4 regions of the Pseudomonas artemisiae genome follow, and region 4 is predicted to be linked to each of the others. Evidence: predicted binding sites of a transcription regulator. Region 4 holds the regulator's gene; each other region holds the start of a gene.
The links. Region 4 encodes FliA, which starts transcription of late flagellar genes. Its sites were predicted from a motif close to CTAAAGTTTNNNNNNNNNNNGCCGNTAA; they were not measured.
Positions count from the first base shown of each region.

Region 1: the regulator FliA is predicted to act here: its motif matches at 2,899-2,926, upstream of ACWKV4_RS10505 (methyl-accepting chemotaxis protein).
Region 2: the regulator FliA is predicted to act here: its motif matches at 2,822-2,849, upstream of ACWKV4_RS06890 (methyl-accepting chemotaxis protein).
Region 3: the regulator FliA is predicted to act here: its motif matches at 3,396-3,423, upstream of ACWKV4_RS19695 (methyl-accepting chemotaxis protein).

Region 1 covers NZ_JBSKHS010000007.1:86,211-93,673, forward strand. The annotation lists gene ACWKV4_RS10495 (LysR family transcriptional regulator) at 1-721, shown strand, start outside; gene ACWKV4_RS10500 (metallothionein family protein) at 960-1,190, shown strand; gene ACWKV4_RS10505 (methyl-accepting chemotaxis protein) at 1,200-2,816, opposite strand; gene ACWKV4_RS10510 (Pr6Pr family membrane protein) at 2,955-4,316, opposite strand; gene ACWKV4_RS10515 (hypothetical protein) at 4,492-4,740, shown strand; gene ACWKV4_RS10520 (glucose/quinate/shikimate family membrane-bound PQQ-dependent dehydrogenase) at 4,865-7,264, shown strand; gene ACWKV4_RS10525 (DUF6429 family protein) at 7,313-7,463, opposite strand, start outside.
Region 2 covers NZ_JBSKHS010000004.1:157,706-165,168, forward strand. The annotation lists gene ACWKV4_RS06875 (HPP family protein) at 1-225, opposite strand, end outside; gene ACWKV4_RS06880 (cysteine hydrolase family protein) at 445-987, shown strand; gene ACWKV4_RS06885 (GlxA family transcriptional regulator) at 991-1,977, shown strand; gene ACWKV4_RS06890 (methyl-accepting chemotaxis protein) at 2,011-2,718, opposite strand; partial or broken gene ACWKV4_RS06895 (HAMP domain-containing protein) at 2,872-4,014, opposite strand; gene ACWKV4_RS06900 (SDR family oxidoreductase) at 4,120-5,166, opposite strand; gene ACWKV4_RS06905 (type 1 glutamine amidotransferase domain-containing protein) at 5,163-5,855, opposite strand; gene ACWKV4_RS06910 (ester cyclase) at 5,974-6,360, shown strand; gene ACWKV4_RS06915 (EamA family transporter) at 6,501-6,974, shown strand; gene ACWKV4_RS06920 (DMT family transporter) at 6,926-7,432, shown strand.
Region 3 covers NZ_JBSKHS010000024.1:1,423-8,885, reverse strand. The annotation lists gene ACWKV4_RS19705 (L-lactate permease) at 1-365, opposite strand, end outside; gene ACWKV4_RS19700 (2-hydroxyacid dehydrogenase) at 425-1,423, opposite strand; gene ACWKV4_RS19695 (methyl-accepting chemotaxis protein) at 1,726-3,357, opposite strand; gene ACWKV4_RS19690 (aromatic alcohol reductase) at 3,479-4,387, opposite strand; gene ACWKV4_RS19685 (winged helix-turn-helix transcriptional regulator) at 4,494-4,889, shown strand; gene ACWKV4_RS19680 (amino acid ABC transporter ATP-binding protein) at 5,774-6,565, opposite strand; gene ehuD (ectoine/hydroxyectoine ABC transporter permease subunit EhuD) at 6,558-7,208, opposite strand; gene ehuC (ectoine/hydroxyectoine ABC transporter permease subunit EhuC) at 7,212-7,463, opposite strand, start outside.
Region 4 covers NZ_JBSKHS010000009.1:25,376-32,838, forward strand. The annotation lists gene flhA (flagellar biosynthesis protein FlhA) at 1-2,013, shown strand, start outside; gene flhF (flagellar biosynthesis GTPase FlhF) at 2,025-3,350, shown strand; gene fleN (flagellar synthesis regulator FleN) at 3,554-4,387, shown strand; gene fliA (RNA polymerase sigma factor FliA) at 4,384-5,133, shown strand; gene ACWKV4_RS12175 (chemotaxis response regulator CheY) at 5,306-5,680, shown strand; gene ACWKV4_RS12180 (protein phosphatase CheZ) at 5,698-6,486, shown strand; gene ACWKV4_RS12185 (chemotaxis protein CheA) at 6,573-7,463, shown strand, end outside.

The DNA of each region.
Region 1 (7,463 bases), on a different contig from region 4:
CTACCAGCGCTGCGTGGAGGTACTGGGGCTGGTAGACGCCGCCGAGCGCCTGGCCGAACAAGCTCAGGCCGAACCGGCCGGCAGGCTGCGCATTACTGCCCCTCAAACCTTTGGCGTGGAGCGGCTGGCCCCTGCGCTGGCGGCTTACAACCAGCGTTACCCCAAAGTAACCCTGGATGTGGTGCTCACCAACCAACGGTTGGACCTGCTTGAAAGCGGCCTGGACCTGGCCATCCGCCTAGGTAACCCAGACCCCTCCAATGGCGTGATCGCGCGCCCGTTGGAGGACTACACGCTGACCATCTGCGCGGCGCCCGGTTATCTGAGCCAGCGAGGCGTGCCAACGGCGCCCATGGACCTTGAGCACCACAGCTGCCTGGCGTTCGCCTACCCGGCCGGGGACGATTGGCGATCGGTGCAGAAGGAATGGCGCCTGCAAGGCCCCGAAGGTGAAGTGGTGGTGCAAGTGAGCGGCCCCCTGACCATCAACAGCTCATCCGGCCTTCACCAAGCCGCCCTCGCCGGCCTGGGCGTGGTGATGATGCCCGACGCCTTGGTCGCCACAGACCTGGCCGAAGGTCGGCTTGTGGCGCTGTTGCAGAGTTACCGCCTGCCCCGGCGGCCGATGAACCTGCTGTACGCCAGCGACCGCTACCGCCTGCCGAAAATCCGCAGTTTCGTAGAATTCGCCCTGGCCCACTGGGGCCGGTCCGGCCCGTAGATACCCCGTCACCTTCATCGCTGTAGGTGCCAGTAGAGCTGGCGAACAGGGCGTCATAGGGTGTGCGCCGTCTCTTCGCGAGCTTGCGCTCGCTCCCACAGGCGAGCAGCGTGGTCAGGCTAGCCTGCTACGAGACAGCAGGCTTCAGATACCCTGAACTCTCCTCGCCCTGCACGATTCCAACACCATGCAGGCCCACCTCCCATCGCCTGCCCGTAAGGTATCAGGAGAGCAAACCATGCCGGACACCTGCGCCTGCCCCCAATGCAAGGCCTTGGCCCTGCCGTCATTCAGCCGTGACGGGCACTTCTTTTGTAGCCAGGCGTGCGCTGGCCGCCACCCAGACAAACAACCCTGCCCACGTTCGGATTGCTATTGCGAGCACGTAGTGCTCGAACAAGAAGAACACAGCAATGGCACGCTCGACCACCGCCCGCACGGCCATGATGCCTGTGTGGCCCAAGATTGACCCAAGGCTCTACTGCAAACGAAACTGCGCCACTGAACCACGCAACTCGCGGGTAAGGCTTTCCAACGACTGCACGTTGCCATTTGCCGCCTTGGTGGACGCTGCGCAGTCTTCAACCATATTGGCGATACGCTCGACGTTCTGCGCAACGCTGGCACTGGCCTGGCTTTGCTCGGAGGTTGAGCCCGCCACTTCCTTGACCTGCAACAGGGTAGCCGAGGCTTCGGTATTGATCTCACGCAACGCAGAAGCGGCTTGGTCAGCCAGTGCAACACTGCTTGCAACCTGAGGCGTCACCTCAGTCATGCCCTCCACCACTCGCCCGGTATCGGCTTGGATAGCGGCGATCATTTTCGTGATGTCTTCAGTGGCCAGCGCGGTGCGCTGTGCCAGGTTACGGACTTCATCGGCCACCACTGCGAACCCCCTGCCCTGCTCGCCCGCCCGAGCGGCCTCGATGGCTGCGTTCAAGGCGAGCAAATTGGTTTGGCTGGCAATGTTTTTGATGGTACTGGTGATGCTATCGATCTCGTCCGTTCGCCTGACCAAACCGGTAATCAACACCGAAGCCTCGGAGATTTGCATCGACACCTTCTGGATGGCACCGGTCATTTCGTTGACCAGGCTTTCGCCTCGGGCAGCAAGTTGCACGGAACGCTCAGAGTTACGCTCGGTTTCCTGCGCGTTATTGGAAATATGGTCAATCGTGACCGACATCTCTTCAATGGCTGCGGCAGTAAGGGTGGTGGCGTCAGAGGTATGTTGCGACGCACTGTCGATATGGTGCATTTGTTCAGTCAAGCCCGCCGTCGCGTTGCCCAACTGATCGGCGCCGTGCTGAATGCCAACGATCATCTTGCGCAAGCTGGCCTGCATGCGCGCAACCGCGCCCAACAGGCTTTCTGGCCGGTATTGACCCTCCAGCGGCCGACTCAGGTCGCCGTCGGCGATGGCACGGGCAACCTCAGCGGCATAACGGGGCTCACCGCCCAGGCTTTGGTAGATACTGCGCGACATGTGGTAAGCCAGTAGGGTCACCCCCGCGAGAATCAGCAAATCAATAGCGCCAAACTTGAACGCCAAGCTCCAATACGCGGCATTGATGTCGTCCACGTAAATGCCATAGCCCACATACCAGTTCCAGCCATCGATTTTCGTAAGCCCGTTTATTTTGGGCACTACCGCGTCCGAACCCGGGCGCTTGACCAAATCATCGAAATAGGCAAAGTGGGTGTCTTGTAAATGATCGAGGTAGTTTTGCCAGGTGGTTTTACCATTAGGCAGAACCGCGCCAGTGTCCACTTTTCCAAGCACATTAGGGTTCGGGTGTACCAGGCTCAAGGCATCGACCGTACGGGCCCACACGTAAGCAGTATTACCATCGCGCAGGCTACTCAGGGCTTCGATAGCCCTGGCCTGGGCTTCGGCCTTCGTAAGTTTGCCGCTGGTTTCCAGCCCCTTGAAGTAAGCCACTTGCTGAGCAGCCAGGTTCAATACCGAATGAATTTCCGAGCGCTTGTCTTCCAGCATCGTAGTGCGCAGCGTGGTCAAGGCAACAACTGAAATCACCGCGAGGCCTAACAGCGCGCACAGGACGATCAGCATCAAACGGCTAGCAAGTTTCATAAAGAGATTTCCCGATCAGGCGTTTTCCTGCAATCACCAGGGGTGACCGGGAAATTTCCTGTAAAAGTGGCGATAATGCTCACTATCGGCCCCTGGAACCTGACCTTTAATTCTCTTTGAAATCAATATTTCTCTTTATCACTGAGGCTGATTAAGGGGGGTGCCTAGCCGAAGCGCTTGCTCAAGTTTCAAGAGGTCTTTACGCCGCTCCTTGAGCTTTTTCGCTGGCGCGCCGAAATACACGCCCCAAGGTTCTAGCGATTTAGACACCAGTGACAACGCGCCCACCGACGAGCCTTCGCCAATGCTTACACCAGGTAGTATCACGCTGCCGGAGCCCACGATCACATGCCGGCCCAGCCGCACAGGCGCCAGCTTTACCTCTTTGAGGGCGTGAGGCACCGTAGGGTTGGTCAGGGTTTTACCGGAATAGTCGTCGGTGCCCGAGTAGATTTTCACCCCTTGAGACAGGCCAGCGAAGTCCTCCAAGGTCACCCCGCCACCGCAGCCCAGGTAACACCCTTCACCGATATGGATATAACTGCCCAGAGTAAGGGCGCCGGAATACGCCGCCAGTACCACATTGCCGTCGATGCGGATGTGATTGCCCAGCGCGATGTTATGCAGGCCAATGATGGTGCAATTCCTGGCAATCTTTACGTTTTCACCCACCTGCTTGAAACCAAAGGTTCGCAGCTCGTCGGATTCGAAGTACCCCGGGTTGAAAGGGTTGGCAGGTGGCACGGGTTGCGGTTGGCTTGGTGTTTGAGGGGTATCGGTCATTGGCTGGGCTCGTTTTTCATGCCGGTGCTTGCAGTTTAAGTGGCTTTGCTCGGTTTTGCCGGTTACTGGAGTAATTGACAGGCTGTGGCGCTTACTTAGGCCGCTAGCGGCGTGGCCAAGGCCAAGGCCCAGGCGCCGGTCCAGTAAGATCAGCCCACACCCGCCTAGGCAGAATACCCCGAACAACCCGAGTGCATTGAGCAGTGCCTGGGTAAAGCCCAGCGCGAAGGCGTCTATGAAGGGGTAAGGCCATACCCCCACGGACCACCCACGCAGCAAGGTAAAACCGTACCAAACCAGCGGGTACAGGGCCCATAGGCCAAGGTGACGCCACTGCAACGCCCCCTTGGGCACGCACCACCACCAAAAGGCCACGAACGCCAACGGCATCAGTTGGTGCAGCACAGCATTGGCCAACCATTGCGCGCCTTGAGGCGCCCAGTAATGGCTAAGTAACAGGTTATAGCCCAGCCCCACCAACACGATGCTCACCAACGCACAGCCTGCCAGCGGCGGGGAGCGCAGCCAGCGGCCCAGCCCTGTAGGGGCAGGCCATACCCATGCGGTCAGTACACCGGCTGCCAGCGTGTTACTCAGCACCGTGAAGTAACTGAAGAAATGCACCAGCCCGCCTACCACGCTGGCTCCCATGCGCCATCGTACATCCAGGATCAGGCAAAGCTGTAACACCAAGGCCAGCCAAGCTAACCAGGCCAAAAACGCTGCTGTTCGTCGCCTACTCATTGGTGGGAAATCGCCATTATTACGGGCTGCACAATACTGTGTCTTTCCAGCGACGCTTTGCCGCAGGGCCAGATAGCTATATCCTCCCGCCGCCTCTTGCTGAAACTGTTCAGCTTGCTAGATAAGACCATTAGATAGATTGCCTTCAATGCTTGCCATGCCTGCTACCCCCGCCCGCCCCCTTGGCGACGCTTCGTCTTGGGTCGCTTTAGCCTTCCCCGTTGCCCTAACCCTCAGCGCTAATTTGGCCTCCGACACGCCGCTGTTCGACGCGCGTTTGGGCTGGACGTTCGGTAATGGCAGCGGTTTGTGCAACGCACAACCTGCGGCCCAAATGGGCTTGATCCAACGGCATAGCGGTCACGCCTGCGCGCTACAGGAGCCGGCTGCGTACTAAAGCCATTGGGTGGGCGCAGGCATCGTTACCAGCATTCGATTTAGCGAACTAACATTGAGAAACCCAGCCTACTGGCTGTGGGAAATTTCTCGATACATTTTCTACTCACTGGAGATTTCTAAGTATGAGCACTGACGGTGCCAAGAGCGGAAGGCGCATCCTGCCCACCCTGCTCGGCCTGCTGTTCCTGCTGATGGGGCTGGCCTTGGTGGTCGGCGGCATTAAGCTGGCGGCTAACCATGGGTCGTTGTATTACCTGTGTGCGGGGGTCGGTATTGCCTTGACCGGCGCGTTGTTGATCGCTCACAAACGTGCCGCCCTGAGCCTCTACGCCCTGGTGCTGTTCGCCAGTACGCTATGGGCCTTGTGGGAAGTGGGCCTGGACTGGTGGCAATTGGTACCGCGCCTGGCGTTGTGGTTCGTGCTCGGCATCGTGCTGTTGCTACCTTGGTTCCGCCGGCCGCTGACCCGTGGCCAGCGTTACCCGCTGGGCACCAATGGCCTGACCGTTGCCGTGGTGCTGGCGGGCCTTACCGCGCTGGCTAGCCAGTTCACTAACCCCGGTGAAATCAAGGGCGAGCTAGGCCGTGACACCGCAGGCACTACTAGCACCGCGCCTACCATGGCAGATGGCGACTGGGCATCCTACGGGCGTACTGCCTTCGGTGACCGTTACTCGCCGCTGAACCAGATCACCCCCAAGAACGTTGCCAAGCTTGAACCGGTTTGGACCTTCCGCACCGGCGACATCCCGGGTGCCAATGACCCAGGCGAAACCACCGCGGAAAACACCCCGCTCAAGGTCAACGGCATGCTGTACGTGTGCACGCCGCACAGCCAAGTGATCGCGCTGGACCCGGACACGGGCAAGGAAATCTGGCGGTTCGACCCTAAGATCAGCTCCCAGGGTGCTGACACCTTCAAGGGCTGGGCTCACATGACCTGCCGTGGCGTGTCCTATCATGACGACGCGGCCTATGCCGCCGCCGATGCATCCCAGGCCAGCCCAGCGGTCGCTACGGCCTGCCCCAAGCGGCTGTTCGTGCCTACCGCCGATACCCGCCTGATCGCCTTGAACGCCGATACCGGCAAGATGTGCGAGGACTTTGGCAACAAAGGTGCTATCGACCTAAGCGCCAACATCGGGACCTTCGCGCCCGGTGGCTATTATTCCACTTCACCGCCAGCCGTTACCAAGGACTTGGTAGTGATTGGCGGCCACGTGACCGATAACGTGTCCACCGACGAGCCTTCGGGCGTGGTGCGTGCGTTCGACGTGCATGACGGCCACCTGGTATGGAACTGGGATAGCGGCAACCCCGAAAACACCACCCCGATCGCACCGGGTGAGCACTACACCCGTAACTCGCCGAACATGTGGTCGTTGATGTCGGTGGACGAAAAACTGGGCATGCTCTACCTGCCCATGGGTAACCAAATGCCTGACCAGTGGGGCGGCAATCGCACGCCGGAAAGCGAAAAGTACAGCGCTGGCGTTACCGCGCTGGACATCGCCACCGGCCAGGTGCGCTGGACGTTCCAGTTCACTCATCACGACCTGTGGGACATGGACGTAGGCGGCCAGCCTAGCCTGATCGACATCAAGACCGCCGATGGCCTCAAGCCTGCGGTCATGGCGTCTACCAAACAGGGCAGCATCTACGTGCTGGACCGCAGCAACGGCCAGCCGATCGTGCCTGTGAACGAAACCCCGGTGCCACAAGGGGCCGTGGAGGGCGACCATACGTCGCCGACTCAGCCGATGTCTGAGCTGAACTTCATGCCGCCGACGCTGCGCGAAAAAGACATGTGGGGCGTGACGCCGTTCGACCAGATGCTGTGCCGCATGGACTTCCGTTCGCTGCGTTATGAAGGCATCTACACCCCGCCCTCGCTGCAAGGCTCCATCGTGTACCCAGGTAACTTCGGGGTGTTCGACTGGGGTGGCATCTCGGTGGACCCGGTTCGCCAGATTGCATTCGTGAACCCGGACTACATGGCGTTCAAGTCCCGCCTGGTGCCCCGCGCCGACGTAGAAGGCGGCCCTGCCCGCAAGAGTGAAACCGAGGGCGTACAGCCCAACAAGGGCGCGCCTTACGGCGTGATCCTCGAAGCGATGCTGTCGCCAGCTGGCCTGCCGTGCCAGGCACCCGCCTGGGGCTACGTGGCTGCCGTGGACCTGACGACCCACAAGGTGATCTGGAAGCATAAGAACGGCACCGTGCGCGACAGCTCGCCGGTTCCGATCCCGCTGACCATGGGCGTGCCAAGCCTGGGTGGTACCTTCGTGACCGCCAGTGGCGTAGGCTTCCTCAGCGGCACCCTGGACCAGTACCTGCGCGCCTATGACATAAACAACGGCAAGCAGTTGTGGGAAGGCCGCCTGCCCGCCGGCGCACAGACCACGCCCATGACCTACACCGGCAAGGATGGCCGCCAGTACGTACTGGTGGTTGCCGGCGGCCATGGCTCGCTGGGTACCAAGCAGGGCGATTATGTAATGGCCTTTGCTTTGCCGAAGTGATGCGTTAATGAGGTAAAGAAACGGCGCCCTTCGGGGCGCCGTTTTCGTTTAGATCTCACCGTTATCGGTAAATAGCTGCTTGAACAGCCGTTCGGACTCTTTCAAACCTTCGTGGGTCAGCCATACGGATTTGGCCTTACTGACCGGATTATCGATCAACCCGCGTTCATGCAGCCGGTCCATGGCGTCCCAGTCGAAG
Region 2 (7,463 bases), on a different contig from region 4:
CGCACTCGCGCCAAGGGGGGCGGCCAGGGCCAAGGCCAGCGGGCCGTGTTCCCGTGTGAAGGCGGCCAGCAGGGCAACGAACCCAACCCCCAAGCCTGCCCCCACGCAAGCACGTAGCCGCTCTCGAGCATCAATGGAGGGCCGTGCCGGCCATAGCGCGCGTATCAGCGCAGCAAGGCCTGGGCGCACGGGGCCAGTAGGGGGAAGGGGGGCAGGAGCGGACATAGGCAAAACCATAAGCGATTGAACGAAAACCCGGCGGGCCGCCAGTGAACCTGGCTGTACCGGTGTGCCGCCGCAGATGGTAGCCCGGTTTGCAGCCAACCGGCGATGCAATGTCCGAAAACGTCCTGAGTGTGTCTGCCTGCGTGCTGTTGGCCCAGGCTGCTTCACGGTTAGGCTATGCCCTGCGATAGTTACTCTAACCACTGGCCAGGACTTGCCATGACCCTTAGCGCGCTACTTGTGATCGATGCTCAAACCTCATTCCGTCACGCGCCTTATTGGCTCGAAGCGGACCTGCCCGCTTACCTGGAAAAACAACAGGCGCTGATTGACGGCTGCGTTCGGCAGGGCATTCCCGTGGTACGTATTTTCCATGTGAGTGAGCAAGGGCATTTTTCTTTGGCCTCTGGCCATGTGCGAACGCTGGATGAGCTGACCATCGACCCGGCGGTGACCTTTCACAAGTACTATCACAGCGCATTGGCCAGCACGCCGCTGGCCGCCTGGTTGACGCAACGGGGGATTTCCCGGCTAATTGTCAGCGGCATTCGCACCGAGCAATGCTGCGAAACCACTACCCGCCACGCCTCCGACAGCGGCTGGGCAGTGGATTACGTAAGCGAGGCTACCCTGACCTTCCCCATGACCCACAAGGGCACCGGCCGGGTGTACAGCCCAGCGGAGATCCGCGAGCGCACCGAACTGGTTCTGGAGGGGCGGTTTGCCCGTATTTTGACCGTGCCCCAGGCCTTGGAAGGCTAAGCCATGGCCACGCCGGTGTATTTCGTGGTGCTGCCCCAGGTGCTGATGCTCGACCTAGTGGGGCCGGCGGAAGTACTGCGCCTGGCCTCCCGCCTGGCCTGGGACGCCGGCCAAGGCGAGTTGGGCTTCGAACTGCGCTACCTGTGCCCGTTCCCAGACGTACAGAGCTCCATCGGCTTGCCACTGGCGGGCCTGGCCCCTCTGCCAGGCAGCCTGCCAGCGGGCAGCCTGGTGGTGCTGGTAGGTTCGATCCGCCCGGAGCGTTTCGAACAGGGCGCGGCCTATGACGCGGCCAGCGCGCTGCTGACACCTTGGCTACAAAACGTGGTGGCCCCTGCGAACCTGCAGGTGATCTGCGTGTGCAGCGGCGCGCTGAGCGCGGCCCGGGCAGGTTTGCTCGACGGCCGCCAATGCACCACCCACCATGGCCTGTACCTGCAGTTGCAAGCGCTGGCGCCTACGGCCACGGTGCTGGAAAACCGCTTATACGTCACCGACGGTTGCATCAGCAGCAGCGCCGGGGTGACCGCTGGGCTCGATCTGATGCTGCACGTGCTGGCACAGCTGCGTGGCGCGCAGGTGGCATGTGCCGTGGCCAGGGACCTAGTGGTGTATATGCGTCGAGCGGGGAGTGATCCGCAATTGTCCCCTTGGCTGAGTGGGCGCAACCACCTGCACCCGGCCTTGCACCGGGTACAGGATGCGGTAGCAGCCGACCCCGCCGGTGACTGGACCGTGCAACGCATGGCGGGCCTGGCCTTTACCAGCGTCAGGCACCTGGGTCGGCTGTTCAACGAGCAGGCCGGGGTTAGCCCCCTGGATTACCTCAACCGCCTGCGGGTAGCCTTGGCGCGGGAGTTGCTCAGCCACCCTGGCCTGGACATGGAAAGCGTTGCCCAACGCGCAGGCTTTGGCTCGGCCCGTCACCTGCGGCGCATCTGGGCCAAATATGAAGCAACACCGCCATCGAGAAGCCGAACCCTGGCCTGAGCCTCGAACCTGGTTGACCGGTTCGAGGCTGGGTTACCTCAGCTTGAAGCGGCGTACCACCGCGATCAGTGTCTCGTTAGAGGCCGCCAGCGCGGCGGTGCTTTGCTCGCTCTTGGCGCCACCGGCCACCAACTCCTCGACGATATGCCGCACCGCGACCATATTGCGGTTCACCTCTTCGCTCACCGCGCTTTGCTCCTCGGCGGCGGTGGCGATCTGGGTGCTAAGGTCGTTGATACGCACCACCGAGTCGGCCATGCCATCCAGGCCTTCGTTGACCTTGGCGGTTTTCTCGGCGGTGGCTTGGCAACTTTGTTTGGTCTTTTCCATGGCCACCACGGCGGCGCCTACCCCTTGCTGCAAGCGGGCCAGCATCTCGTTGATCTCCGAGGTACTGGCTTGAGTGCGCCCGGCCAAGGCGCGCACTTCATCGGCCACCACGGCAAAGCCTCGGCCTTGTTCCCCCGCGCGGGCCGCTTCGATAGCGGCGTTGAGCGCCAGCAGGTTGGTCTGCCCAGCGATTTCACCGATTACCGCCAGTACGGCGTTGATCCGCTCGGCGTCCTGCTCCATGGCCTGCACCTTGGTGGTGGCCAATTCCACTTCACTGATCAGCTCTCGCACGCTATTGGAGGCGTCGTCTACCACCAGCTTGGAACGGCGGGCATTTTCATTGGCGGTTTGGGTCATGCTGGCGGTTTGTGCAGCATTGCGCGCTACGTCATCGGCGGTGGAGCTCATTTCGGTGATGGCCGTCACCGCTTGGTCTGTTTCGCTGGCATGGCGGGTAAGGATGTGGTTCGTGCCCTGGGCTTGGCCACGTAATTGGTCCACCCCCTGGGCGATAACGGCCGAGGACTCGGACACCTCGGTCAGCAGCTTTTGCAGGTAGACGATAAAGCGGTTGACTGAGTGGCCCACCGCGCCCACTTCGTCCTCGGCGCGGATGATAATGCGCTTGGTCAGGTCAGCATCACCGGCAGACAGGGTATCGATATTGGCCCGCAGCACCGCCAGGCGTTTCATCAACTGACGCAGGGCAAAAACCATGATCAGCAACAGCACGATCACCATAGGGACCTGCAAGGCGGCCAAGGTGGTCAGCACCTTGCGGCTTTGAGCGGTGAGTTCGCGGGTTTGCTGGGCCACGGCCATCGACCAGGGCGTACCCTCGATCGGTTGCAGGAACAGGCTGTACTCCTGGCCATCGGCGCCGGTGTAGGTCTGTTTGGTCACCCCTGCATGAGCTGGCGCTTGCAGGGCTTGCTGCAGCGCTTTGGCAAAGGGGTACTGGGCGGCCAGGTCCGAAAGGTTCTTAAGCACGTTGTTGCCAGGGATCTCTGGCTGGTTGCTCAATACCTTGCCGTCTTTTTCCACGATCATCAGCAAGGCGTGGATTTGTGCTTCCGTGCTCGCGACCAGGTCATTGAAAAAGCCCAGGGTCACGTCGATGGTGGATACGCCATAGGCGGCGCCGTCTTTGGTAATGGCCATGGCGCAGTTGGTGCGTGGCTCCGGGCTGGCATCGTCACGGTAGGCATTGGCCCAGTTGCACTGCCCGGCGGGTGCCTTCAGGCCGCCCAGGTACCAGGGCTGTTCGAAGTAATTCTGGGATTCAGGTGAGTTCCAGTGGGTGTTAACGATCAGCTTGCCACCGCTGTCTCGATGATAGAACGTGCTGTGCTTGGCCCGGCCTGGGGTGCGTTTATCCGGCAGCGGCCAAACCCCACCGCCAAAGACTTTCAGTTCGCCGTACTGGTTGACCAATGCTGGCAGCAAGCGGTCGATAGCGTCACTGTCCAATTGCGGCACGGTTTCGGTGATTACCCGCTGCTGGGCTTGCACCCGTGCCAGTTCGGTCTTGATCACGTTGCCGATCTTGCCACCCTCGTTGATCAGGTGGCGCTCATCGGTCGCTGTGAGCGCGGGGGTGATAAACAGGTGTATACCGACAATGGTCAACACCGCGATCAATAAAATAAAACCGAGGAAGGTTGCGGTGTAGCGGGCTTGAATTGTTTTTATCATAGGGGCCATCCAGGGGAGGGGGTGCTGCCGTTACGCTACTATCGGCCGAGGCAGCATTTACCTTAGCCCCTTTTGCACGCCCCGTTACCCTTGAAACGCTTGGCTTACTGCTGTTTAAAGGGCGATATGCCCCTTGGCCATCAGGCGCCGCAGCGCGCCTATAAACACCTCTTCGTTATTTACGGTTTCAGTGAATCCCGCCCGGCGCACTTTGTTCATGTCCGAGACCATATCGAACTCGGTGTTGAACACGAAATCGCCGAAAGGCCATCCCACCAAGCGCTCGTAGGACAAGGTAGCGAGACCGTGCTTTTTTACCAAACGCGCCCATACATCAGCCAGCCCAGGCATCTGTTTGCTCAAAGAGAACGGCTGGGGCTCGGCCACCTCCAGTTCGAAGGCCGCGGCGACCTTATGCCAGATCCGCTCCCAACGGAAGGGTTCGCCCACCAGGTTAAATGCCTGATTGACCGCCTCGGGGCTCAGCGCAGCCCAAAGGCTTGCCCGTGCCAGCCAATGGGCGTCGGTAACCTGGGCCAGCACCCCACGGTAGGCAGCCTCCGACCCAGGGAAACGCATGGGGACGCCCATTTCCTTGCTCAGGCTCATAAACACACCCATGACCATGGCAATGTTCATAGGGTTGCCGGCTACATCGCCAACCACCACATCTGGCCGCAGGAGGGTCCAGGCCAGGCCATCGCTGGCCTGACGTTCACGCAAAAGGTCTTCCTGGGCGTAATAGAAGTTGGCCGCCACATGGCGTGGGTCTTCTTCATAGAAGGGCGCGCGGGTGGGGCCAAGGTGAACACCGTACACCTTGGCCCCTTGGTAATGAACCACCCGTTGCAATGGCGCGCCCACGGCTTTCAAACCATCGAGCAGGTTGCGTAGCATCGTGGCGTTGATGTGGGACTCTTCGGCCAAGTCGGGGCGGGCTTGCAGCGCGGCATAAAACACATGAGTGGTGTCGGCGGCAGCGGCCAGGGCCGTGCGTGTGGCCTGGGCATCGCTTAGGTCGCAGTCTAGGGTTGGCACCCCCGCTACTTCGGTGCGGCGCATGGCTCGCACCTCCCAACCCGGCGTTTGCGCCAGCGTGTCAACCAAGGCGCTACCGATGATCCCGCTAGAACCGACCACCAGGGCCTTATAGGCACTCATGGTTGCACTTCATTTTTCAAGCGAGCGATCAGCGCCTTGGCGGTAGCCTCGGAGGAGGCTGGGTTTTGCCCAGTGATCAGGTGACCGTCCTCTACCACGTAGCTGGCCCAGTCGGCGCCTTTGGAGTACTCGCCACCCTTGGCCTTAAGCATGTCCTCGACCAAGAAGGGCACTACGTCGGTCAGGCCTACGCCGTGTTCTTCGCTATTGGTAAAGCCGGTAACCCTCTTGCCCTGTACCACGGGGGTGCCGTCCGGTGCGTTCACGTTTTTGAATACCCCCGGCGCGTGGCATACCGCGGCGATGGGCTTGTTGGAGGCATAGAAGGATTCGAGCAGGGTTTTCGAGTCCTTGTTTTCGGCTAAGTCCCACAGTGGGCCATGGCCACCGGGGTAGAACACGGCATCGAAGTCGTAAGGGTCGATGTCGCCCAGCGGAAGTGTGCCGGCCAGCGCTTTTTGCGCGTCGCTGTCGCCCTTGAAGCGTTCGGTGGCCTCGGTCTGGGCGTCTTCGGCATCGCTCTTAGGGTCTAAGGGCGGCTGACCGCCTTTGGGGGAAGCCAAGGTTATTTTGGCTCTGGCGTCCACAAAGGCAAAGTAGGGCGCGGCGAATTCTTCGAGCCAGAAACCGGTTTTTTTGCCGGTGTCGCCAAGCTGATCGTGAGAGGTAAGAACCATCAGGATCTTCATAGTGCGTAGCCTCCAAAGGTAATGAATAGATGCGTCGCATCCTGTGCTATCACTCTCTGAGGCCGCTCGACGGCAGATGTTCATTCAAACCCCAGCCCAAGATAGGAAGCCTGACCCCATGGACCTACATACCCTCTATCGCGCCTACCTTCAGTGCCTGAACGAACGTAGATGGGCGGACCTGGGCGAATTCGTGGATGCTCACGTGCGTTATAACGGCGAGGCTGTTGGCTTGGCGGGCTATCGGGCGATGCTGGAGCAAGACGTCAAGATTATCCCCGACCTGCGCTTCAATCTCAGCCTGCTGGCAGTGGAGCCCCCTCTGGTTGCGGCGAAGTTGTTGTTCGACTGCTCGCCCAGTGGAGCTTTTCTCGGCCTGCAAACCCATGGGCAACGAGTGGCCTTCAGCGAGAACGTGTTTTACACGTTCGAAGCGGGGAAAATCCTGTCCGTGTGGTCGGTGATTGACAAGGCGGCGGTGGAACGCGCGCTGCGGGCAGGCTAACGCAGCCCAGTTGCACCCGCAGCTTACAGGCGGTAAAAGCGAGAGCGAACGAACGCTTGCGATAAGAGAAACACGCCCATGGCGCAAGTGCCATAGCGCTTTTTCGGCTATTGCCCGTTCCAGGAAACCAAGCAGTTCAAATGATCAATATAGGTTGGCGAAGCAGTGAGGGTATCAGTGGATTTTTGCTATGGCGCCGCGGGGAAATGCCGGTGAACGCCAAGCATGGCGCCGGCCATGTTTCTGGCATGTGGTTGATGGCAGCGGTAGCGATGGTGTTCGCAACCCACGATACATTGTCCAAAAGCCTGATCTTCAGCCTGCCAGTACTGTTCGTGGCCTGGGTCCGCTACCTGGTGCACTCGGGGCTAGTGACCGCTGTGATTCTCAAATCACGAGGGGAGCGACGCTTTCATACCCAGCGGCCATGGCTCCATGTGCTGCGGGCGTTTTGCCTGTTGGCGGACAGCCTTACCTTCCTGTTTGGCCTGACCCATGTACCCATCGCGGAATCCACCGCATTGGTGTTTCTTGCGCCAGCGTTCGTTACCCTGCTGTCCCCCTGTTGTTTGGCATTCGGGCCAGCCGTTCTCAGTGGTTGTCTGTCGCGGTAGGTTTTATCGGTGTACTGGTGATCATCAACCCCGCCAGCGATGCGTTTTCGGTGTGGATGCTGTTTCCTCTGGCGACGGCGTTTTTCTTTGCCTTGTACCAGCTATTGACGCAACTGGCGGGTGATACCGATAGCCCCTTGGTCTGTAGCTTCTATGTAGGCGTATTCGCCACCGCGTTGTTGAGTGCCGTGGTGCCTTTTTACTGGGGTTATCCCACCGCAGTGCAGTGGCTGTCATTGATAGTGCTGGGTGGGATGGGGCTGAGCGCGCATGTCCTCCTGTCTAAAGCCTACACCTATGCTTCTTCTGCAATACTGGCGCCGTTGGGCTATCTGCAAATCATTTTCGCGGCAGTCTATGGGGTGGTGCTGTTCAGTGACTGGCCCAATCGGTGGTCGCTGGTGGGCATGGGGCTGATCTGTATCAGTGGGCTTATGGTGTATAAAAAAACTAAATAACCGAAGGGCACTTGTTGAAGAAGTGAGTACG
Region 3 (7,463 bases), on a different contig from region 4:
CAAAAGGCGATGAGAATGACCTGAATGCGCTGGTCTTCAGAAATAGTTGAAATACTGCCGCGAATTACCTCGAACTTGCCGCTTTTCATTGCCAAGCGGTACAACCACACCGCCATGAGCACGATATAACCGATCGGCCACAGGCCGCTGAGCACACCGAACAGCGCGGCCCCCAATATACTGGGCAGCGGCATGCCGAACAACAAGGCGGCGACCAGCACCGCCGCCACTAGCGACAAGCCCGAGGCGGTCAGCCCCTTGAGCTTTAGCAGTGTCAGCCCCAGCAAGAACAACAGAATGGGTATGGCCGCTACCAAGGCGGTTAGATAGGCATTTCCCAACGGGTTATAGATCTGCTGCCACATGTGCGGTATTCCTGCTGCGACCCGGCGGCCGCGGTAGACGGTGGAGGGGTGATCCGGCGCTAGGGCAAGGCGTTCACGCACGTCTCTCCGTTGGCGTGGCACTGCAGGTTATGCAGGGTGGTACCGGCGATTTGCTCAAGGGCCTCGCGCGTGAAAAACCCTTGGTGCCCAGTCACGAGGACATTGGAAAAGGTGGTCAAACGAAGAAATATTTCATCGTCGATGTAATCACCGGAACGGTCCTGGAAAAACAACGAATTTTCCTGCTCATACACATCGATCGCCAACGCGCCAAGATGCCGTGATTTGAGGGCTTCTATCACTGCGAATGTGTCGATAAGGGCCCCTCGCGAAGTGTTCACGAGCATCGCTCCGGGTTTCATCAGGCTTAGCGTTTCCGCGCGGATAAGATGCCGCGTACCCTCAGAGAGCGGGCAGTGCAGGCTGACGATATCCGCTTCGGCAAGCAGTTGTTCCAGCGGCACGTACTGCCCCAGGCCAAGGAAACCCTGAGACTCATAAGGGTCATACCCCAACACCCGGCAGCCGAAGCCTTGGAAAATCCGCGCCGTGGCCAGGCCGATCTGCCCGGTACCGATCAGGCCCACCGTTTTGCCATGCAGGTTGAACCCCAGCAGCCCGTTGAGCATGAAGTTTCCTTCCCGCACTCGGTTGTAGGCACGGTGGGTGTGGCGGTTAAGGGTCATCACCAATGCCAGGGTGTGTTCGGCTACCGATTCCGGGGAATACGCCGGAACCCGAAAAACAGACAGCCCCAAGGCCTGGGCCGTAGTCATATCGACATTATTGAACCCCGCGCAGCGTAGCAAGATGGCACCCACGCCGTAGCGCTTGAGCCCTTGCAATACAGTGGCGTCCAACTGATCGTTGACGAACACGCAAACCGCGTCGAACCCATCGCTCAGTGCGACCGTATCAGGACCCAGGCTAGCGGTCAGATAGGTGATTTCAAAACCCTGCTGAGCGTAGTGCCCATGCAAGGCTTCATCGAAGAATTTCTGATCGTAGGGTTGTGCGCTAAATAGAGCGACTTTCATGAGTATCTCCTGACCCGACAACTGCGAAATCTGCCGCTCAGTGTCAAGCAAGACACTGACGATCTGGGTACCGTATACCACGGTAAGTCGCATTCTAGAGCATCAACATGAAATTTTTGAGTTAAATGATGGCGCACGTGGTTGGCTGCGATTCACCCTGCAAGTGGGCAAACCGTGGTATTCAAATCGAAGTGTTGGACGAACGGCACACTACCGTTGTCAATGTGAGGAGGCCGAGCCTAACTTATATTTGGGGCCCGAGAAGGGTGGACCGTAAAGCCTCCCCAGGCCGCTGTAGTGCTTCAAAGCTTGAACTGAGCTACTTGCTTATCCAGGGCATGAGCCAATTGTTCGATGCTGGCTGCACTCTGCGAAGCGCCAGTGATGCGCTCGCTGCTAGTCTGAGCCATCTGAGCAATTCGCTCGACGCTTCGCGCAACGTCCTGACTGGCGGCTGTCTGTTCGTTCAATGCCATGGAAATCTGATCTACCACGCCAATAATGCGATCAGAACCCTGACGGATCTGCTCAATCGCGGTATTGGCCGAATTTGCCAGTTCCAGCCCTTGATTGACCTGCTCGACACCAACATCCATCTGGCTGACTGCGTCGTGGGCACTGGACTGAATCTTGTTGATCATGTCACCGATCTCTAAAGTAGATTTTCCGGTGCGCTGGGCGAGCAAGCGAACTTCGTCCGCCACCACTGCGAACCCACGGCCCTGATCACCGGCGCGGGCCGCCTCGATAGCTGCGTTCAAGGCCAGCAGGTTGGTCTGTTCGGCAATCTCGCTGATCACATTGACGACCGAGGTGATCTGCTCGATGTGCCTGCCCAATTCACTGATCTGTTCTGCCGAGTTCTGCACAGTGCCAGCGATGCGGCTCATACTTTGAAGCGTATTCTGAATCACCGCGCCACCATCCACTGAGAGTTTTCCAGAGTCGGTGGAAATCGCGTGTGCCTCATTGGCGCTGGTTGCTACATGGCTGATACTGACCGTCAGCTCTTCTACCGTTGCCGCCATGGACGAAGCCGATTGCGACTGCTCATGTGCGGAAGCTGTAAGTGCTTCGGAAGTGTGGGCAATCTCCTGGGCAGACCCGAGCAGTTGCTGGGCGCCGCTCTTGATTTCCGTGATCATCTCGCGCAAACGGGCCTGCATGCCGTCGAAGGCCTTCATCAGGCTGCCGATCTCGTCGCTCGCTTTGGTGTCAATATGCCCATCAAGCTGGCCTGAAGCGATTGCGTTGGCAACGGCGATAGCCGCGTTTAACCGCTTGCGAATGGAGGAAGACAAACCAATCGCAATGGCTAACGCTACCAGGGCCGCTATAACGCCCCCGATCATTAGACTAAGGTTGGCAAATCGGGCTGCCGCGTTCATCGCGCTGGTACGAACGATCAGCAGCTTGGCTTCGTCGTCTTGGAGGTCCGCGATGAGGGCCCGCATGCCATCCATTTTTACCTTGTCTTGACGAGCAATAATGCGTTGCACAACATCATCCATACTGGCCTGGCCCGTAACGACGGCCCGGCGCAGGGCTAAGGTTGCTTCAATGTCTTCGCTCATCCAACGCTGTTGGATAGCCTTGATATCGTCCAGGCGCTTCTGCTGTACTGGGTTATCCGAAGTAAGCCCTTTGAGTTCACTCCAAGCTTTCTCGAACGCGGTCTTGCCTGAGGCCAATGGGCCCAGGAAGTCGTCCTGGCCGCTCAAGGCGAAGCCACGCATACCCGTTTCGATGTTCGTCAGGCTGATCAAGAGGGTAGCAGCGCCGTCGAGTACCTTGTAGGTATGGATATTCCACTGTGTGGTTTCATCGATCTCACTGAAGCCATTGCGTGCGGTTGCAATCAACACGCAAATGATCAAAATGATCACACCGAAGCCGGCGCTGAGTTTTTGGGCGATGGTACGTTTGGCAAGCATGAGCATACCCGCATGACAAGATTAGGAATCTTTGAGGGTTATCGCAGTTTACTTGCCTAACTTTAGCTCTCTTGATAACGGCATCAACGATCAACGATGGATGGTCCTTAACTACTACGGGTCACCTAAATACCGATGCTTGAAACTGTTCAACCCATTGCGCAACGTTAGTGGTTTCGATACCACGCTTTGCGTTATAGCTGTCCTGCTTCGCCCAAGCCACACCTATGCCTTCGGCAAACACTGCGCGGTATTTACGGATTGCATCATTGGGCGCAGCCGCCAGGTCGGCTTTGAGGGTCGCCAAGGTCCATTCCACCCGCTCAACCTTACGGTTGAGTATTTGATCAACGGTATTGGCTAGCTGTCGGTAGGTAAGGGTGTCGCCCGCCGTAAACACCACTTGGTTTACCAAGGTAGGGTCGCTCAGGATCGACGCGGTCAAACGCCCGATATCTACAGCCGTGGTCACAGTCACTGCAGTGTCCCAACTGCCTAAGGCATGAACGATGTTGCGGTTGAGGTCTACCACGCCGAATTCAGGCTCAAAGAGGAAGCTGGTAAACATGCCGGTAGAGATGATCAGCCATTGCACCCTTGATTGACCGCGCAGTAGTTGGCGAACGTCCAGCTGTTCATCAAACAGGTCTTGCGGGCTGCCGCGGCCGATTTGATCGTAGTCCACGCCGAATTGCCATGGCACGAATCGCTTCGCATTCGATCGCAAGGCCGCGCGGGCAAGCTTGCGTTGTATTCCTTTTCCGGCGGCGAAACCCAGGCAACTGACCAGCGTGTCGAAACCGCTGAATAACGCGGCAAGGCTTTCTTCTGAGTCGTGCGCGGCATCGGCAGAAACTACCCTGATACCCAACTGGCTCAGCTCATTGAGTGTCCGGCGTTTGCTCTCATTGGCGGCCTCAAGCGCTGAGGGTCGTAGCATTACAGTTACGCGCATGCTTGGCCGGACCGCCAGTTCACGAAGCACCGCCATGCCCAGTTCGCCAACGCCCATAACGAGTATGTTGTCCATAGGTTGCAAGAGTAACTCCCAGTGAAGGATGAGTGTCGATGGTTATATCCTGTCATCGTTGGCGAACATTCAGAAGAAGGCACACGGGTGATACCGCATGAACTCAATGACTGAAGAAGAGGTGATCCGCTTCTCGCAAGCTACCTGTGAGGCACTCAGTGAAGAGAATGATGGCCTCAAGCGCGAAGTGCTAACGCATGCGGGCAATCGCTGGTCATTGGGGATTGTTCACACGCTTGGGGTAGAGGGAAAACTAAGGCACGCCGAGATCGGTCGTCGACTGCAAGGTGTTACCCAGCGAATGCTTACCCGCAGCCTGCGGCAACTTGAAAGAGATGGGTTGATCAGGCGCTACGATCACGGCGAGGTACCGCCCCGGGTAGATTATGAACTGACCGCACTGGGGCGAAGTTTTCTGGTACGCATGGTGCCGCTATGGACTTGGCTGTTGGAACATGCCGATGATTTTCGCGCAGCGCGGGCGCGCTTTGATGAAGGCTGAGCAGTCGGGGAGTCAGCGTAGCCTCCCACAGGGGCAGCGGTGAACGTAGATACCGTCTTGGCTCTCACCTCGCAAGTGGAGCCATACATCTCGTAGCAGCCAGCCTTGACGCCAACCGCGTTGCCGCGACCGTCTCAGCATGGTGTTGAATCGGGTCGCGAGCAAGCTCGGCTGCTACGGGAACATACAGGCCACACCGTAGGAGCCGTCCCGCCGCCAAGGCGCCGCGCTGTCGCGCAGCAAACAAGGGTGCATGACGTTGGCTTTGCGGCGCTTGATCTGAAAAGCATTGGCTCCCTGTGGGAGCCAGCGAAGCTGGCGAATGATCGATATTTCGTTCTGGGCACAGCTCACATTATTGGGCTAGCCATGGCGTGCATATCCTGCTGCGCGGTGGCGCCACCGCCTGGTTTCGCCTTTACGGCGCCCCCCCGGAAGGCCGGCCCCGTTTGTTTCGGCAAAAGAGGGAGAAACCATTCGCGCTTTGCGGTCGGCCGATCCGAGGCGCAGTCCGCAGCGCCTGCGAGCCTTGTGTACTGGGACGGCTTCGCCGTCCACCGCGCATAGCGCTAGTTAAGCAGTATGATTTTAGCTCTTTAAAATCAAATAGTTATTTTCTGTTTGATGAGAGCCAGCCTTGACGCCAACCGCGTTGCCGCGACCGGGCTCAATACCGTGGTGCAACCTGGTCGCCGGCAAGCCAGCGTGGCCCGGTCAGGCTGCTACACGGATCTCAACCGTAGATACCGTCTTGATTCTCATCGCACAAGCGAGATTGCTGGCGAACACTGCGTCATTGCTTGCCTGTGCCATGTCTTCGCGAGCTTGTGCTCGCTCCTACAGGTGATAGGTGCCGCCGTAGCAGCTAGCCTTGGCCGCGCCAGCTACGCGCTTTCCCGGCGCTCGACCAGGTTCAAGAAGCGCCGAGTACGCTCATTCGTTGGGTTTACCAGAACCTCTTGCGGCGTACCGTCAGCCACAATCCGACCGCCCTCCATAAACAGCACGCGGTCGGCGACGTTCCGGGCAAAACCCATTTCGTGGGTCACCAGCAGCATCGTGGTCTGACGCTCATCCGCTATCGCGCGGATGACCGCCAGCACCTCGGCCACCAGCTCGGGGTCGAGGGCGGAGGTGACTTCATCGAACAGCAGCACCTGTGGGCGCATCGCCAGCGCTCGGGCAATCGCCACCCGTTGTTGCTGGCCGCCAGAGAGCTTGCCGGGGTAGGCGTCGGCCTTATGGCTCAAACCGACCTTTTCCAGGTATTCCAGCGCACGTTGCCGGGCGTCTTCCGGGCGGAGCTTGAGCACCCGCACCGGTGCTTCGGTGATGTTCTCCAGCGCCGTCAAGTGAGGGAACAGGTTGAATTGCTGAAACACCATGCCGACCCGGTGCACGATAGCAGGGCGGCTGCCAGGCCAGCGCCAACCCCTGCGCTTTTCCGGTACCGCCACGCCCGCCACCTCGATGCTGCCATGCTGGTAGCTTTCCAGGCCCTTGATCAGCCGTAACACCGTGGATTTGCCGGAACCGCTGGGGCCGATCAACGCAACTTTCTGCCCCTCGGGGATACTCAGGTTCAAGTGGTCGATAATGCGGTTCGGGCCGAAGTCCTTCACCACATCCCTAAGCACGATCTGCGCTGCTGCGGGGGGAATCGAATGCTCAGACATGGCGGCGGTGCTCCAGATACCTGAAAAACAGAGAAGTCGGAATGCTGATGGCAAGAAACATCACAGCCATTAGGGTGTAAGGTTCGTTATAGCGATAGGTCATGCCCGCCACCTGTTTAGCGGCCTGAAACAGCTCAGGAATGGTGATCACGGCGAGCAGGGGTGTTTCCTTGAACATGCCGATCAGGTAGTTGCCCAGTACCGGTAGTACTGTCTTCAGCGCTTGGGGCAGAATCAGCCGCCACCATGTGGTGACGGTATCGAAATCCAATGCGCGGGCCGCGTCCCATTGCCCACCTGGCACATCGTCGATCGCGCCGCGCAGGGTTTCGGCGATATAGGCGGCGTAATACAGGCCCAGGCCCATCACCCCAGTGGACATAGCCGGCAACGTGATTCCGGCCTGCGGTAGAGCAAAGAACAGCACATAGAGTTGCACCATCAACGGCGTGCTGCGAAAGAACGCCAAATAGGCCGCGCAGGCAGTACGGACCAAGCGCAACGAAGAACGCTGCGCCACCGCCAGCACCAGGCCAATCAACACCGCCAGCGCGAACCCTAGCACCACCACTTGCACCGTAACCACCAGGCCACGCAGCAGGTCCGGGGCGATTGACCAGGCGAACTCGAGATCGAAATCCATGGCTTACTCCCTAGCCCGGCGCCAGCCGGTAAGGTGACGCTCGTAGCGCTGCACCAAGCGAGTGAGCGGCCACGCCATCAAGAAATAGCACGCCAGCACCAGGCACCAGATCAGCGTCTGCTGGCCAAGGGTAGTGATCAGTTGGCTGCCGGAGAAGGTCAGGTCCGTCAAGGTGATCAGCGACACCAGCGATGTAGTCTTGAGCAGTTCAACCAATTGGTTGCCCAACGGCGGCAACATGACCGGCAACGCCTG
Region 4 (7,463 bases):
CCGCCGTTTCTGCTGGACGTTTTCTTTACCTTTAACATCGCGCTGTCACTGGTGGTGCTGTTGGTGTGTGTCTACGCCATGCGGCCTCTGGACTTTGCGGTGTTCCCGACCATCCTGCTGGTGGCCACCCTGCTCAGGCTGGCGTTGAACGTAGCCTCCACCCGTGTGGTCATGCTCCACGGCCACGAAGGCCATCAGGCCGCGGGTAAGGTGATCCAGGCCTTTGGTGAGGTTGTGATCGGCGGTAACTACGTTGTCGGTGGCGTGGTGTTCGCCATCTTGATGATCATCAACTTCGTGGTGGTCACCAAGGGCGCGGGGCGGATTTCCGAGGTGAGCGCGCGTTTCACCCTCGATGCCATGCCCGGTAAACAAATGGCCATCGACGCCGACCTCAACGCAGGTTTGATCGACCAGGCCGCTGCCAAGCATCGCCGCGCGGAAGTCGCCCAAGAAGCCGAGTTCTACGGCTCGATGGACGGTGCCAGCAAGTTTGTGCGCGGTGACGCCATCGCCGGCTTGTTGATCCTGTTCATCAACCTGCTCGGCGGTATGGCCATCGGTATTCTCCAGCACGGCCTGACCTTTGCCGACGCCGGTACTACCTACGCGCTCTTGACGATTGGTGATGGCTTGGTAGCGCAGTTGCCTTCTCTGCTGCTGTCTACCGCCGCCGCGATCATGGTGACCCGTGCCTCGGGCTCTGAGGAAATGGGCAAGCAGATTGGCCGCCAGATGTTCGATTCGCCCAAGGCCTTGGGCGTGTCCGCTGCGCTGATGGCGGTCATGGGCATGGTGCCAGGCATGCCCCATATCGCCTTCTTGTCATTGGCCGCCGCCGCGGGTGGCGGTGCCTATCTGCTGTGGAAGAAAAAGAATCAGATCAAAGTCGAAGCGGCGGCTGAAGTACAACGCCAGCAGGAATTGCTGCCTTCGCCCCAGCGGTCCCAGGAAACCAAGGAGCTGGGTTGGGACGACGTTACCCCCATCGATATGATTGGCCTGGAAGTCGGCTATCGGCTTATTCCACTGGTGGACCGCAACCAAGGCGGCCAACTGCTGGCCCGTATCAAAGGTGTTCGCAAGAAGCTGTCCCAAGACCTGGGTTTTCTGATGCCAACGGTGCACATCCGGGACAACCTGGACCTGGCCCCGAGCGCCTATCGTTTGACGCTGATGGGGGTGATCCTGGCCGAGGCGGAAATCTATCCGGATCGGGAGCTGGCCATCAACCCTGGCCAGGTATTCGGCTCGCTCAATGGTATCCAGGCCCGGGACCCAGCCTTTGGTTTGGAGGCGGTATGGATCGAAATCAGCGCCCGGGCCCAGGCGCAGTCCTTGGGTTATACCGTGGTGGACGCCAGCACGGTGGTTGCAACCCACTTGAACCAAATCCTGCAAAAGCATGCCCATGAATTGATTGGGCATGAAGAAGTACAGCAATTGCTGCAAGTATTGGCCAAGGGTTCGCCCAAGCTTGCCGAAGAACTGGTGCCAAGCCTGATCACCTTGTCTGCTTTACTCAAGGTGCTGCAAGCGCTGTTGGCCGAACAGGTGCCAGTGCGGGATATCCGCAGTATTGCCGAAGCCATCGCCAATAGCGGGGCCAGGAGTCAAGATACCGCCGCTATGGTGTCAGCAGTTCGGGCCGGGTTATCCCGGGCAATTGTGCAAAGTATCGTAGGGACTGAGTCTGAGCTGCCAGTGATCACCTTGGAACCGAAGTTGGAACAGATATTGCTCAATAGTATTCAGAAGGCGGGGCAAGGCCAGGAAGATGGCGTTTTGCTGGAGCCGAGCATGGCGGAGCGGTTGCAGCGGTCGTTGATCGAAGCCTCGCAACGCCAGGAAATGCAAGGCCAGCCTGCCATATTGTTGGTTGCAGGGCCGATCCGGACCATGTTGTCGCGCTTTGGCCGGTTGGCTGTACCAAACCTGCATGTGTTGGCGTACCAAGAAATACCGGATAACAAGCAAGTCACGATCGTAGCGACAGTAGGGCCCAACGGCTGAGGTAGCGGGATATGCAAGTGAAGCGTTTTTTCGCCGCGGATATGCGTCAAGCCATGAAATTGGTACGTGACGAACTGGGCGCTGACGCTGCGATTATCGGTAACCGCCGGATCGCAGGCGGCGTGGAGCTCACCGCTGCGCTGGATTACAAGCTGTCGGCGCTGGCGCCTCGGGTGCCTAACATCGAACTCGAAGACGAGCTGCGCAAGACGCAGTCGCGTATCGTCTCGGCCCAGGCTGAGCTGGACACCCGTGGCAACACCGATGGCGTGAACAACCGCCAGCTGTTCGCAGGCCTCCCCCTGACCGCCGCCGAGCCTTTGATCGAACCCACCCTCGACGAAGCACCCCGTGTGCCTGCCGCGCTCGCGGCACCCGCACCTGCCGCCGTGGACCAACGCCTGTTCGACTCCATGCGCTCCGAGCTTTCGGGCCTGCGCGAGCTACTGGAAGTCCAGCTCGGTTCCCTGGCCTGGACTCAGTTGCAAGGTAGCCGCCCCGAGCAAGCTACGCTGTGGCGCAAGATGCAACGCATTGGCCTGTCTGGCCCCATTGCCCGGGACCTCCTGGCACAGGTGGGGGACATTGATGAGCCCCGCCATGCGTGGCGCATGTTGCTGGCTCACCTGGCGCGGATGATTTCCACCCCAGACCTGGAGCCTCTGGAAGAGGGCGGGATTATTTCCGTGGTTGGGCCGGCAGGCATGGGTAAAACCACCACCCTGGCCAAGATGGCGGCGCGCTATGTACTCAAGTACGGCGCGCAGAACATTGCCCTGGTGAGCATGGACAGCTTCCGCATCGGCGCCCAGGAACAGCTCAAAACCCTGGGCCGCATCCTTAACGTTTCAGTGACTCACGTCGACCCAGGCCAATCCCTGGCTCAAGCCTTGGAGCCGCTACTGCGCAAACGCGTGGTACTGATCGATACCGCTGGCCTGCAAGCCAGCGATCCGGCCCTTAAGCTGCAACTTGAAAGCCTGGCCGGGCGGGGCATTCGGGCGCGCAATTACTTGGTGCTGGCCACTACCAGCCAGAAACAGGTATTAACGGCCGCGTACCATAGTTACAAGCGCTGTGGGCTCGCAGGCTGTATCCTCACCAAGCTTGACGAAACGGCGAGCCTGGGTGAGGTATTGAGCTTGGCCATCAGCCATGAGCTACCGGTGGCGTACCTTACCGATGGCCCACGTATTCCAGACGACCTTCACCTGCCCCGCAAGCACCAGTTGGTGAGCCGCGCGGTGAACGTCCAGATGCAGGAAGAGCCGAGCGAGGAGGCCATGGCCGACATGTTCGCCGACCTGTATCACAGCCCTAGCAAGCGCGCGGGTTGAGGGCATGACAATGAATGAATGCATGCGCAAGTGGTTGCGCGACAGCAGGCCAAAGGGCTTGCTGAATGGTTTGAAACCTACCTGCATCACGCGCGGCAAGCCGTCGAAGCACTTAGGTGTGCAACGGTGTTGTCGTGCCGGTTCGCCACAAGGGCGGCCCGGCGGTGGTGTAGCCAGCGTCTCAGTGACAAGGTAAAAAACGAATGGGCAGCATGCATCCCGTACAGGTGATTGCGGTGACCGGCGGCAAAGGCGGCGTCGGCAAGACAAACGTGTCAGTGAACCTCTCATTGGCATTGGCCGAACTCGGCCGGCGGGTGATGCTGCTGGACGCTGACCTGGGCCTGGCCAACGTCGATGTGCTGCTGGGCCTTACCCCTAAACGCACCCTGGCCGACGTGATCGAGGGCCGCTGCGATCTGCGCGACGTGCTGTTGCAGGGCCCGGGCGGCATTCGCATCGTGCCCGCGGCCTCCGGTACCCAGACCATGGTGCACCTGACCCCCGCGCAGCATGCCGGGCTGATCCAGGCCTTTAGCGAAATCGGTGACAACCTGGATGTGCTGGTGATCGATACCGCGGCCGGGATTGGTGATTCGGTCGTCAGCTTTGTCCGTGCGGCCCAGGAAGTGTTGCTGGTGGTGTGCGATGAACCTACCTCCATCACCGACGCTTACGCGCTGATCAAGCTGCTTAACCGTGACTACGGCATGAACCGCTTCCGTGTACTGGCCAACATGGCTCAAAGCCCTCAGGAAGGGCGGAACCTGTTTGCCAAACTGACCAAGGTGACGGACCGCTTTCTGGACGTCGCCCTCCAATATGTGGGCGCGGTGCCGTATGACGAAACCGTGCGCAAGGCCGTACAGAAGCAACGCGCTGTGTACGAAGCCTTCCCACGCTCGAAATGCGCTCTGGCCTTCAAGGCCATCGCCCAGAAGGTGGATACCTGGCCGCTGCCCGCCAACCCGCGGGGGCACTTGGAATTCTTCGTCGAACGTTTGGTACAGCAAACCAGTGCGGGGCCTGTCTCATGAGCGCCAGTGGATACCGGATGTACAACAATGCTTCTCGGCAATCGCAGCAGCATGAACTGATCGAGCGCTATGCCCCTTTGGTCAAGCGGATCGCCTACCACCTACTGGCACGGCTACCGGCCAGCGTTCAGGTGGAGGACTTGATCCAAGCGGGAATGATCGGGCTGCTGGAGGTCGCCAACAAATACGATTCCAGCAAAGGGGCCAGTTTCGAAACCTACGCCGGCATTCGAATTCGCGGCGCCATGCTCGATGAAGTACGTAAAGGCGACTGGGCACCGCGCTCGGTACACCGCAATACCCGCACCGTGAGTGAGGCAATCAGAAAGATTGAAGCGCGAACCGGGCGTGACGCTAAAGATCACGAGGTTGCTGCCGAACTCAACATGAAGATCGATGAATATTATTCGATCCTCAATGACACACTGGGCAGCCGCCTGTTCAGCTTTGACGACCTGCTTCAGGACGGCGAGCATGAAGGGCTGCACGAACACGGCGCCAGTGGTAGTGGCGAACCGGCCCGAGGCCTGGAGGACGAGCGCTTCCAAACAGCCTTGGCCGACGCCATCGCCAACTTGCCGGAACGTGAACGCCTGGTGCTGGCGTTGTATTACGACGAGGAGCTTAACCTCAAGGAAATCGGCGAAGTGCTTGGGGTGAGTGAGTCCCGGGTGAGCCAGCTACACAGCCAATGCGCCGCGCGCTTGCGCAGCCGCCTTGGCGAATGGCGGGCCGCCGCGCGGTAAACAGTGCCGTGACAGTAGGGCTTGCTCGCGATGGTCTTCGCTTTGGCGTTGTGGCTGGTCGCGGGCAGGCCCTCTTGTTGCGGGGTGTAGCGCATACATAACGAATTCGATTGATTGCGCGTCCCGGAGCGGGCGTGTTTGAGACTGCTTGGAGGTCTACTTGGACAAGAACATGAAAATCCTCATCGTTGACGATTTCTCGACGATGCGGCGGATCATTAAAAACCTGCTGCGCGATCTGGGCTTTACGAATACCTCCGAAGCCGACGATGGCGTCACTGCTTTGCCGATGCTGCTAAACGGCAGTTTCGATTTCCTGGTCACCGACTGGAACATGCCAGGCATGACAGGCATCGACCTGCTGCGCCAGGTCCGTGCCGATGACCGCCTCAAGCACCTTCCCGTGCTAATGGTCACCGCCGAAGCCAAGCGCGAGCAGATCATCGAAGCGGCCCAGGCCGGGGTCAACGGTTATGTGGTCAAGCCATTCACCGCACAGGTCCTTAAAGAGAAGATTGAAAAAATCTTCGAACGCGTGAACAGCTAAGGCCGCCAGGGGGCGCTATGGAGTCCAGAAATCTGCCGTTGGGTGAGTTTGAAAACACCCTGAAAACCCATGCCCGCCGATTGGTCGACAGCCTTGAAAAAGGCCAGTTTGGCGAAGCGGTGCAGCTGATTCACGAGCTTAACCAGACCCGGGATCGTGGCCTGTACCAGGAAGTGGGCAAGCTGACCCGCGAGCTGCACAGCGCCATCGTCAATTTCCAGATCGACCCACGGTCTCCCAAGGCCGAGGAGGTGTCGCAGATTACCGACGCTACCGAGCGCCTGGACTACGTAGTGCGCCTGACGGAAAACGCCGCCAACCGCACCATGGACCTGGTAGAGCAAAGCACGCCGGTGGTCCATGGGTTGGAAGAAGACGCCAAGGCACTGCGTGCCGATTGGCAGCGGTTCATGCGCCGCGAAGTGCAGGCCGATGAGTTTCGCGAACTGGTCAAGCGCGTGGATGGCTTTTTGGCGCGCAGTGAAAGCGACGCCAGCGCGCTCTCTTCTCATCTCAATGATATTTTGCTTGCCCAGGATTACCAGGACCTCACCGGCCAGGTGATCAAGCGGGTGACGACCCTGGTCACCGACGTGGAATCTAACCTGCTCAAGCTGGTGCTCATGGCCAGCCAGGTAGACCGGTTCGCGGGCATCGAGCACGACGCCGAAAGCATGCGTCAGGAAAAAAATCCTGAAAAAGACACCTCTCGGGGTGAAGGTCCGCAGATCCATGCCGATAAGCGTGAAGACGTCGTATCCGGTCAGGACGATGTGGACGATCTGCTTTCCAGCCTGGGCTTCTGACGCGGGTTTAGCAGGTTCGTCGAACAGGTGCTAACGCGCGCCATCCAGGCCGGATGTCATTTCTAAGAACCCCAGGGAGCACCCACATGAGCTTCGGCGCCGATGAAGAAATCCTCCAGGACTTCCTGGTAGAGGCCGGCGAGATCCTCGAGCAGTTATCCGAGCAATTGGTAGAGCTGGAAAGCCGACCCGATGACGCGAACCTGCTCAATGCGATTTTTCGTGGTTTTCATACCGTCAAGGGCGGCGCCGGCTTTCTTCAGCTCAATGAGCTCGTGGAATGCTGCCACATCGCCGAAAACGTGTTCGACATCCTTCGTAAAGGTGAGCGCCGGGTTGACTCCGAGCTCATGGACGTGGTGCTCGAAGCACTCGATACCGTCAACAGCATGTTTGGCCAAGTGCGTGAACGTGCGCCGCTGACCCCCGCCACGCCTGAACTGCTGGCCGCACTGGCTCGCCTAGCCGAACCAGCCGGCGCCCAACCGCTGGTGGCACAGGCGCCAGCACCGGCACCGATGGCCGATGCAGGCTTCGATGCCTTGATGGACAGCCTGGACAGCACGGCTGAGGCCACGGTCGAGGGTGATGAAATCACTGATTCGGAATTCGAATCGCTGCTCGATCAGTTGCACGGCAAAGGCCAGTTCGCCCCCAACGCTGCTGCCCCTGCCGCCGTGTCTGCCGCGTCAGGTACCAGCTCGGACGAAATCACCGACTCTGAGTTCGAGGCGTTGCTCGACCAACTGCACGGCAAAGGCAGCTTCGCGGCGGATAACCTGCCTAGCACGCCCCAGGCCACTGCTACACCTGCCGCGCCAGCGGTAGCCAGTGGTGACCTGATCACTGATAACGAATTCGAAGCCCTGCTGGATCAACTTCACGGCAAGGGCAAGTTCAGCGCCGAAGGTGCAGACACCGGAACCACCCCGGCGCCTGCCGCCGCCCCCAAAGCGGCCGCCCCTGCGCCTGCCGCG